Regions from separate parts of the Ruminococcoides intestinihominis genome, predicted to be linked through region 1. Evidence: riboswitches for the same ligand, from Rfam matches in the RefSeq annotation. Region 1 holds a riboswitch; each other region holds the start of a gene.
The links. Region 1 has a riboswitch for thiamine pyrophosphate ahead of thiS (sulfur carrier protein ThiS). Riboswitches for the same ligand answer to the same signal wherever they lie in the genome.
Positions count from the first base shown of each region.

Region 2: linked by a shared signal. The riboswitch ahead of thiT (energy-coupled thiamine transporter ThiT) and the one ahead of thiS (sulfur carrier protein ThiS) in region 1 are both predicted to bind thiamine pyrophosphate.
Region 3: linked by a shared signal. The riboswitch ahead of thiM (hydroxyethylthiazole kinase) and the one ahead of thiS (sulfur carrier protein ThiS) in region 1 are both predicted to bind thiamine pyrophosphate.

Region 1 is NZ_JBBMEY010000001.1:142,187-145,474, reverse strand. It holds gene WMO18_RS00760 (hypothetical protein) at 1-649, shown strand, start outside; gene ybaK (Cys-tRNA(Pro) deacylase) at 660-1,145, shown strand; tRNA gene WMO18_RS00750 (tRNA-Ala) at 1,184-1,259, shown strand; TPP riboswitch at 1,408-1,512, shown strand; gene thiS (sulfur carrier protein ThiS) at 1,571-1,765, shown strand; gene WMO18_RS00740 (thiazole synthase) at 1,823-2,593, shown strand; gene thiH (2-iminoacetate synthase ThiH) at 2,607-3,288, shown strand, end outside.
Region 2 is NZ_JBBMEY010000004.1:24,253-27,540, reverse strand. It holds gene lepA (translation elongation factor 4) at 1-535, shown strand, start outside; gene thiT (energy-coupled thiamine transporter ThiT) at 618-1,202, opposite strand; TPP riboswitch at 1,254-1,359, opposite strand; gene WMO18_RS02040 (ImmA/IrrE family metallo-endopeptidase) at 2,095-2,793, opposite strand.
Region 3 is NZ_JBBMEY010000006.1:14,669-17,956, forward strand. It holds gene thiE (thiamine phosphate synthase) at 1-529, opposite strand, end outside; gene thiM (hydroxyethylthiazole kinase) at 516-1,337, opposite strand; TPP riboswitch at 1,409-1,517, opposite strand; gene WMO18_RS02745 (AAA family ATPase) at 1,902-3,288, opposite strand, start outside.

The sequences.
Region 1 (3,288 bases):
AATTACTCGTTCTGAAAAATATTTAGCAAAAAATCAAAATTTAAAACCAGACATAACTCTTAATGTTACAGAAGAAAGGATAGATAACTATATCCTTTCTTTTCCTCATATATCAAGGTCACTTGCTGAGTATGTAATTTATGGAATGATATTTTACGAAGCAATCTTAGATTATGACGGAATACTTCTTCATTCATCAGCAATATCTGTTGATAATGAAGCCTATCTTTTTACTGCAAATAGTGGTACAGGAAAGTCAACCCATTGTGCTTTGTGGATGAAGTATTTTGGGGACAGAGCCGTTATGATAAATGACGACAAACCGGTTATCAGAATAATTGATAATAAGATATATGCTTGTGGCACACCTTTTTCAGGTAAACATGATATTAATAAAAATATTTTAGTACCACTAAAAGGTATTTGTTGTATCAACCAAGGCAAAGAAAATGTTATCAATAAAATATCTACCAAGAAAGCTATAGGAAAATTCCTGCCACAAACACTTTGTATTAATGATAAACAAAAAATGTCAAGCCTATTAACTGTTCTTGATAAAGTTCTCAGCAATGTAAATGTGTATGAACTGTTTTGTGATATTTCTGAAGATGCAGTAAAAACATCTTATAATATGATGAGCAAAAATTAGTGGTGATATTATGGCAAAAAAACAAGAAAAAACTAATGTAATGAGAATTCTTGACCAAAAGAAAATTGAGTATTCTCACTATGCTTATGATAATACAAAACTTAACGCAGAAGAAGTAGCAAATGCTCTTAATCAAGAAGTAGGCAAGGTTTTTAAAACCCTTGTAACTGTTGGTAAAAGTAAAGAACATTATGTTTTTGTTGTACCGGCAAATAAAGAACTTGATTTAAAGAAAGCTGCCAAAGTTGCAAAAGAAAAGTCAATAGAGATGATTCACCAAAAAGAACTTTTGCCACTAACAGGATATATCCATGGTGGCTGTTCGCCAATCGGTATGAAAAAGCAGTTTAAAACTTTTATCCATAAGACTGCTAATGACTATGATACTATCTACTTTTCAGCAGGTAGGGTAGGTAACCAGGTTGAGTTGTCACTATCCTCATTGCAAAAGGTAATTCCTGTTGAAGTAGCTGATATTATAAAAGATAATTCTTGATTTTTTCATTACCTTGTGATAGAATTATCTTATTGAACGGGGATGTAGCTCAGCTGGGAGAGTACCACAATGGCATTGTGGGAGTCGAGGGTTCGAGCCCCTTCATCTCCACCAAAGAAAAGCCCATAGATAAGCCACTTTTAGCTAACCTATGGGTATTTTTTTATTTCTTTAAAAGAAAATGACGAAAAAACGGCGTAAAAATTAAAATAAAATTTTAAACTATTGAAAATAATAATAAGTAAGAGTATAATATTATTAAAGTAAAAATTATGGGAGCTTGTGTTACAGGCTGAGAGGAAGATATAATCTTCGACCATTACCTGATTTGGATAATGCCAACGTAGGGATATATTTATTAATGTATTTTGAGAAGTTACCCAAACATAGGGTAGCTTCTTTTTTTACTTATAGGAGGTGCAAAAGTGGTAACAATTAACGGTAAAGAAGTTGATATGTCAGGAAAGACTATTTCACAGTATCTGGAAATTGCAAACTATAACCCAAAGACTATTGCAGTTGAATGTAATGAAGTAATTATCTCAAAGTCTGATTATGAAACAACTGTACTAAAAGATGGTGATGTAGTAGAAGTTGTTAGCTTTATGGGTGGAGGCTAATTTCTTCTTAAGAAAAAATAAAACAAACTTGATATACATTGAAAGAAGGAAATTATAATGGAAAATGATAAACTTATCATTGGTGGTCATGAATTTAACTCAAGATTTATTTTAGGTTCAGGTAAGTATTCTATGAAACTTATTGACTCAGCTATTAAGGATGCCGGTGCTGAAATTATTACACTTGCAGTTCGTAGAGCTAATACTAAGGAACAAGAAAATATCCTTGATTATATTCCAAAGGGTGTTACATTACTACCTAATACAAGTGGTGCAAGAAATGCTGATGAAGCAGTAAGAATTGCAAGACTAGCCAGAGAACTTGGTTGTGGCAACTTTGTAAAGATTGAAATTATGAGAGATAGTAAGTACCTGCTTCCTGATAACCAAGAAACTATTAAGGCTACAGAAATTCTGGCAAAAGAGGGTTTTGTTGTAATGCCTTATATGTATCCTGACCTAAATGTTGCTCGTGATTTAGTTAATGCCGGTGCAGCATCAATTATGCCTTTAGCTTCACCAATCGGTTCAAATAAAGGTCTAGCTACTAAAGATTTTATCCAAATTCTAATTGATGAAATTGATTTACCAATTATTGTAGATGCCGGTATCGGTAAACCTTCTCAGGCTTGTGAAGCAATGGAAATGGGTGCATCAGCAATTATGGCAAATACTGCATTAGCTACTGCCGGTGACTTACCATTGATGGCATCTGCATTTAAGAATGCTATAGAAGCCGGTAGAAAGGCATACTTATCAGGATTAGGCAGAGTTCTAACTCGTGGTGCATCTTCTTCAGATCCATTAACAGGTTTCTTGCGTAATTAAGAGGTGAATTTTAATGGAAAACGAATTTTTAATTGACTCAGAGTTTTTGTCACCAAAAGCACTTGAGAAGAAACATAGACTGGAGAATGACCCATCATACCGTAAAAACCATATGGAATATATGCCCGGTATGGAAGTTATTGAGTCAGATGTTTGTAAGAATGTAATGGACCATATGAATTCTTATGACTATTCAAAATATACTGCAAAAGATGTACGAAAAGCACTTGAACATGAAACTTGTTCTATAGAGGATTTTAAAGCACTTTTATCACCTGCAGCAGAACCATTCCTAGAACAAATGGCTCAGAGAGCAAGAGTAGAAACAAGTAAGCATTTTGGCAATACCGTATATATGTTTACGCCGTTATACATAGCAAATTATTGCGAAAACTATTGTGTTTATTGTGGCTTTAACTGTTACAATCACATTAATCGTATGAAACTTTCAATGGAACAAATTGAAAAAGAAATGAAAGTTATTGCCGATAGTGGTATGGAAGAAATTTTGATTCTTACCGGTGAAAGCAGAGGTCAAAGCAATGTAGAGTATATTGGTGAGGCTTGTAAATTAGCACGAAAGTATTTCCGTATGGTAGGACTTGAGGTTTACCCTGTTAATACTGATGAATATGAGTATCTTCATAAATGTGGTGCTGACTATGTAACAGTATTCCAAGAAACTTATGATACAG
Region 2 (3,288 bases), on a different contig from region 1:
TTGTCAGGATAGACGAGGTATCTTTGTGGGTATGGATTATATTGACTCAGATAGAGTTGATATTCACTATGAAATGCCACTTGCTGAAATTATTTATGATTTCTTTGACACACTAAAAAGCAGGACAAGAGGTTATGCATCCTTTGACTATGAACTAAAGGATTACAGAGAAAGTCAGCTGGTTAAACTTGACATTATGCTAAACGGTGAAGTAATTGATGCACTTTCATTTATTATTCACGCAGATAAAGCATATGGCAGAGCAAGAAAAATGGCAGAAAAGCTAAAGGAAAAAATTCCAAGACAGTTATTTGAAGTGCCAATTCAGGCTTGTATCGGTGGTAAGATTATTGCCAGAGAAACTGTTAAAGCTATGCGTAAAGATGTTCTTGCTAAATGTTACGGTGGTGACATTACTCGTAAGAAGAAACTACTTGAAAAGCAAAAAGAAGGTAAGAAGAGAATGCGTCAGCTTGGTTCTGTTGAAGTTCCACAGGAAGCATTTATGGCAGTTCTTAAACTTGATTCAGACTAATTCACAACATTATATACAGCAAAAAGCCTAGGGTTTTATTCCCTAGGCTTTTTTGCTGTAATAGTAGATATATGTTAAATACTTATGCTCTCTTTAATGCACCAACTGTGTCCTTCCTAAAGTCAAGTACAAGTGCAATTAATACACCAACAACAATTGTTACAATAGTTTCAGGTACCATATATGTTGCGTTGTATGTTACGGAATATAACCAAGCAGGTTGTCCCTCAGGTGCCCACATTTTCCATACTGCCCAACCTGAAATAAAGTGACAGATATATCTTAATGCACAAGCAAGAAATGCACCTAAAGCAATTTCAAGTGGTTGGTTGTGGAATTTATCTCTAAACACACCGGCAAAACCAATTACACCAAAAGCTACAAGGTAATCAAACAAAATAATCAGTATAACTGCTAAAACTGATGTACCGTAAGAAAGGTTGTTTGCTCCAAGTACCATTTGTACCAGTCCATAAACAACACCGGTAAGTACTCCCCACTTCCACTTATAACGGTAAGCAATCAGTACAAGTGGTAACATACTGCAAAGTGTTACACTGCCACCAAAAGGTAGGTTTGCAAACTTAATCATACTTAACACAGTAGCAAGTGCAATCATAATAGCACTTTCACACAATCTTAAGATAGTCTTTTTTCTCTTTTCCATTATTGTTCCTCCTCAAATAAAAAAGCACTATGCAAACGCACAGTGCCATAAAAATCCTATCTTAAAGCTCCCTACGTCGGCATTATCCGAATCAGGTTAAGGGTCTAAGGCGCACACCTTACTCTCAGCCACTTTTGTAGCTCCCCTGTTTGATTTGCAATTATAATACCATTAAAAATAATATTTGTCAAATACTTTTTGTAAAAATATATAGGAACACAAAAAGGAACATACCTTATTGGGTATGTTCCTTATGTCCTTCCAAATTAAAATTAAAATTTTATCCGTAAGTATTACATCTTAGTAAGCCACCTATATTTATCACATACGTGACAATGGAATTATAATAAAAGTTAAAACAAATTCTTAATTAATTTTTCGTATTAATTAAATTTAATTTTATTTGTGTAGATGTTTTGAACAATTAAGTTCAAATTTTTAAATATTCAATTGTAATTTACTTGATAAAATTAGGCTTTTTTACCGAACAAAGCCACCATATCAAGGTTTTCAATGTCGGGAATTGGTTGTTTCTTCTTAACATTATCGTTATCTGATTTGCTAATTGTTGGTTTGCTAGATCTATTCATATATAATACAATCCCAACACATGTAGCTAAAAGTAAAGTCATTAAAACCAAAACTACGGCAAGAACTATAATCCCGTGGTACATCGGTAATACCTCCTTGTAATACACTGTACGCTTATATAATAACACTCTAGAATGTTTATATCTTGTTTACTATTTCTTTTCTTCTTCAATTAAATAATACCACATAAATATAAAATGTCAATGGTTTTTTTGAAAAAAGTTAAAAGTTTTTATAACAAATTCACTAAAGATTTATAATAGTAAATTTATTCATAGTAAATCTATATTTTGTTCACAAACTAAGCCTTGCAATGGTAGTTCTTCAACGCCATAAGCAGTTGCAACAAGTTTTCATAACCACAAAACTGATATTCGGTCAGCTTACCCATCTTCTGTAGTCTGATAGCCAAAATCTCTTTAGTTACACCGAACATATCAGCCATTGCGTTAAACTTTATAAAGTTACTTTTATCCACAACAGGATTGATAATATTCAGTTTATCAACACCATAAACCTTGTTAAAAACTAAATTGATAGTTTCTTTTGGCATCAATATTTCTAATGCTAAAGTAGAAGTGATACCTTCAATAATATCATCGCTTGGTGCATCCCTTAAAGTAATAGGCTTTTTACGGTACTTTTCACCATACAAGTCACTATTAATACGGTTAAGAATCCAGAAAGAAATTCCACACATTGTTACAAAGTTTTTTTGACCACTACTGCCCTTTAGCAACTGTTTATTCACATAAACAGTTTGGTTATTAAGGGTTACTTCTCTTTCACCTATCTTATCCTTCACATCACACAAAGTAACTTTGCCCAGAACCTTTTTATCGTTAAAGTCAACATACTCAATGTTAATACCCAGCATATTTGCTACATTCTCAGGGCTAACCTTAAAGACTTCATTACTGCTGATGTTATAAATATTCATATACTGCTGTACAATACTATATGCAATAGTTTCTATATTCTTCTCTGTTAAATAAGCCATAATAATCTCCTTTACAATTTTTACTATATAATAAGTTAATTAATTTCTATATTTTTCTAGCTTGGTTATAGTATAAAGCACCACTTTGTTTTTACTGTTAGTAACGGTTGAATTATAAATGTGCTTTGTGTGAAAAGAAAAAACACATTACAAAAGGCAAAACACCGAACCTAATGTTCGGTGTTTTTGACTTAATGAAAAAATGAGGGGTTTTTCAATGTTTTATTTGAGGAGTTAAAACAATGTATCTAAAGCTCTGTATCTCTTTAGTACGCTTATAGTATATAAAGTCAATATGTTTTCCACTTTACAAATAGTTGAAATATACTTGTAATTTATGTGAAAAGTATTAGAAAAACTTTCTGTAAAAATAACAAAGCACTGAGCTTGTGGATAACTCAGTGCTTTGTGTCTTTCATTAAAAATGAGGGGTACAATGTAAATCTTATTGATTACATTGAGGAGGGTAGAACAATATACTGAAATGGTTGCGGT
Region 3 (3,288 bases), on a different contig from region 1:
CAAGTTCTTTTACATTATCGTGAGTAATACCACCAATTGCAATTACAGGAATTGAAACTGCTTTACAAATTCTTTCAAGTTCATCGTGAGAAACTTCTTCAGCGTCATCCTTTGAACCTGTTTTGAAAACTGCACCAACACCTAGGTAGTCAGCACCATGCTTTTCAGCAAGTAGTGCTTGTTCTACTGTTTGAGCTGATACACCGATGATTTTGTCATCACCCAGAATTTCTCTTACATTCTGTGCTTCCATATCACTTTGACCAACATGGACACCATCAGCATTAATTTCCTTTGCAATTTCTACATTGTCATTAATCACAAATGGTACATTGTATTCCTTACAAAGTTTCTGAATTTCCTTTGCTTCTTCTAGGAAAGAACCTTCATCAAGTTTCTTTTCTCTTAGCTGAATAAATGTTGCTCCACCTTTAAGAGCCTTTTCTACTTGGCTATAAAGAGTTTCACCATTTAACCAATGTCTATCGGTTACTGCATATAGAAGTAAATCTTTCTTATCGCAATTCATACTTTGCTCCCTTATTTAATGTTTCACCATCCATATTATAGATAGCATCAATAATTCTGTTACGGTATGTTGAGTTACCGTCACCCTCAACCATTCTTGTTTTTGCAATTTCACCTGCAAGACCCATTGTACAAACTGCTGATGCTACTGCTTCAAGTACATTGTCAGGATTAGCTACAATAAATGCAGTTGTCATACCTGAAAGCTGACAGCCTGTACCTGTGATTTTGCTCATATCAGCTTCACCGTTACGGATTACATAGCACTTTTCACCGTCACTTACAAGGTCAATAGCACCTGTAATTGCTACTACTGAGTTGATGCTCTTTGCAAAATTCTTTACAAACTTTACTGATGAATCAAGGTTATCTTCTGTAACAGTATCTGCCACATCAGCATCAACACCCTTAGTTGTGCCACTACCTAAGGCTAAAGTTTTGATTTCTGAAATGTTACCACGAACAACATCAAACTTAATTTCTTTCATTAGCTTAACTGCAGTATTTGTACGAAGTGCAGATGCACCGGCACCTACCGGATCAAGAAGAACCTTGTGGTTAAGTTCATTTGCCTTTTTACCGGCAATAAACATACCTTCAATTGAACGCTTATTAAGTGTGCCGATATTAATATTTAGACCACCACAGATTGATGTAATATCTGCTACATCATCAGGTTCATCAGACATAATAGGACTGCCACCACAAGCAAGAAGTACATTTGCAACATCATTTACTGTTACATAGTTAGTAATGTTGTGTACAAGTGGAACACTTTTTCTAACATTATCAAGGCAATTACCTAACATAATTGTTACCTCCAAACATATAAATTAAAATATTTTACATACAAAAACGGGCATACCAAAGGCATACCCGTCAAATAAGTCAATTATTTCCCTACGCTGGCATTATCCAAATCAGGTACTAGGTCGAAGTTGTCAACTTCCTCTCAGATTGCTAATTTGCAAACTCCCTATCTATTAATATACTACTAAATGTAGAATTTTGTCAACTGTAAAATAAAGAAACATACCCTAATACTAATTAAGGTATGTTTCTATAAATCACTTAAAATTTTACTTTACTTTAACTTTTAGTCTTAGCACATTTACACCGTTAACTCTAATCTTTAGAGTAGTTGTGCCTTTCTTTAGTGCTTTAACCTTAATAGAAGTTGTGTTAGCCTTTGAAACAATCTTTGCAACCTTAGTGTTGTAATACTTATTGTTTATATTTGCAACTTTACCTGTTAATTATACTGTAGCAGTTTTGCCTTTCTTCAAGTTCAAAGTAGTTCTGCTTAGTTTAGGAGAAGTAGTAACTGTTACATAGCAATAAAGTTTCTTGCCATTTGTAAGTGTTGCAGTAATTTAACAAATAATTTCAATTTTACTACCTTTATTAGGGGTTTTGGTAACAACAATCTGTTTATCAATTCTATCCTTTAGTTCTGTTACATGGGAAATAATACCTACAAGTCGGTTACTGCCGGAAAGTTTAATAAGTACATTCATCGCTTGTCTTAATGATTCATCATCAAGTGAACCAAAGCCTTCATCAACAAACATTGTATCAATTTTAATACCACCGGCTGAGGACTGAATTTCATCAGAAAGACCCAAAGCTAATGAAAGTGCAGCCTTAAAGGACTCACCACCGGAAAGTGAACTAATTGCTCTTTCACTGCCACAATGATGGTCATATACATTAAGGTCAAGTCCGAATTTAGTTCTGCCATCACTTGACTCTGTTTGGCGAACCAACTCATACTGACCACTTGTCATTTCCATTAATCGTTTATTTGCTTTAGCAAGAATACGGTCAAAGTAATTTAACTGTACAAATGTTTCAAGCTCCATCTTGTTAACACCGATACCACCATTGGCTGTACTTGCAAGTGGTGAAATCAGCTTAAATTCTTTTTCAGCCTTGATAAGATTTTCATTTTCTCTCTTTACATTAACCAAAACATTTGTGTTAGCAGAATATCTATAATTAATGGCTTTAGTTTCATTAGATAAATCACTGATAGCCTTTTCAGTTTCATCTCTCTTGATTTTAACCTTATCTATATCCGGTACCTTATCTATCTTTTCAAGTTGACCTTTTAATGCTTTGATTGATGCATCGGTTGCTGAAATCAATTTTTCATACTGATTATATTTTTCTAATACAGAATTATAATCAGCCTTTTCAGCATTTATAACTTCATTAATACTGTTAATCTTCTTAACTGCTTCACTTTCACTACCAAACTGTAATTCTTTCTTTAGAGAATTATACTGCTCTTCATAAGAAGTAATATCAGCTTCACAAGACGCTACTGCCATCTTTACTACGGTAATTCGCTTATTCAGTTCATTGATTTCATTATTCTTTTCAGGAATAATTCTTTCAAGTTCCTGCTTTCTGTTACTCTTTATTTGTAATGCTTTTAAGGTTTTGTCTAGCTTAACATAATTATCTGCTAAATCAGAAACCTCTTTCTTAATAATTTCAAGAGCATCAAGCAACTTGTAATCACCTAATATTTCTTGAACCTTTGTTTCAAGGGCATTTGCCTTTTCCTTTAATTCACCATGTTTGCTAAAAACATTTTGTCTTTCAGTATCAACAACTTTTTGATACCTTTCGTAATTGTTCTTTGCTGACTCAACCATTTCTTTAGTTGGTGCATTAGGCAACTTAACTGCTTTATGAGGATGGACTGTTGAACCACATACAGGACAAGGCTTATTTTCTTCCAAACTATCAGCC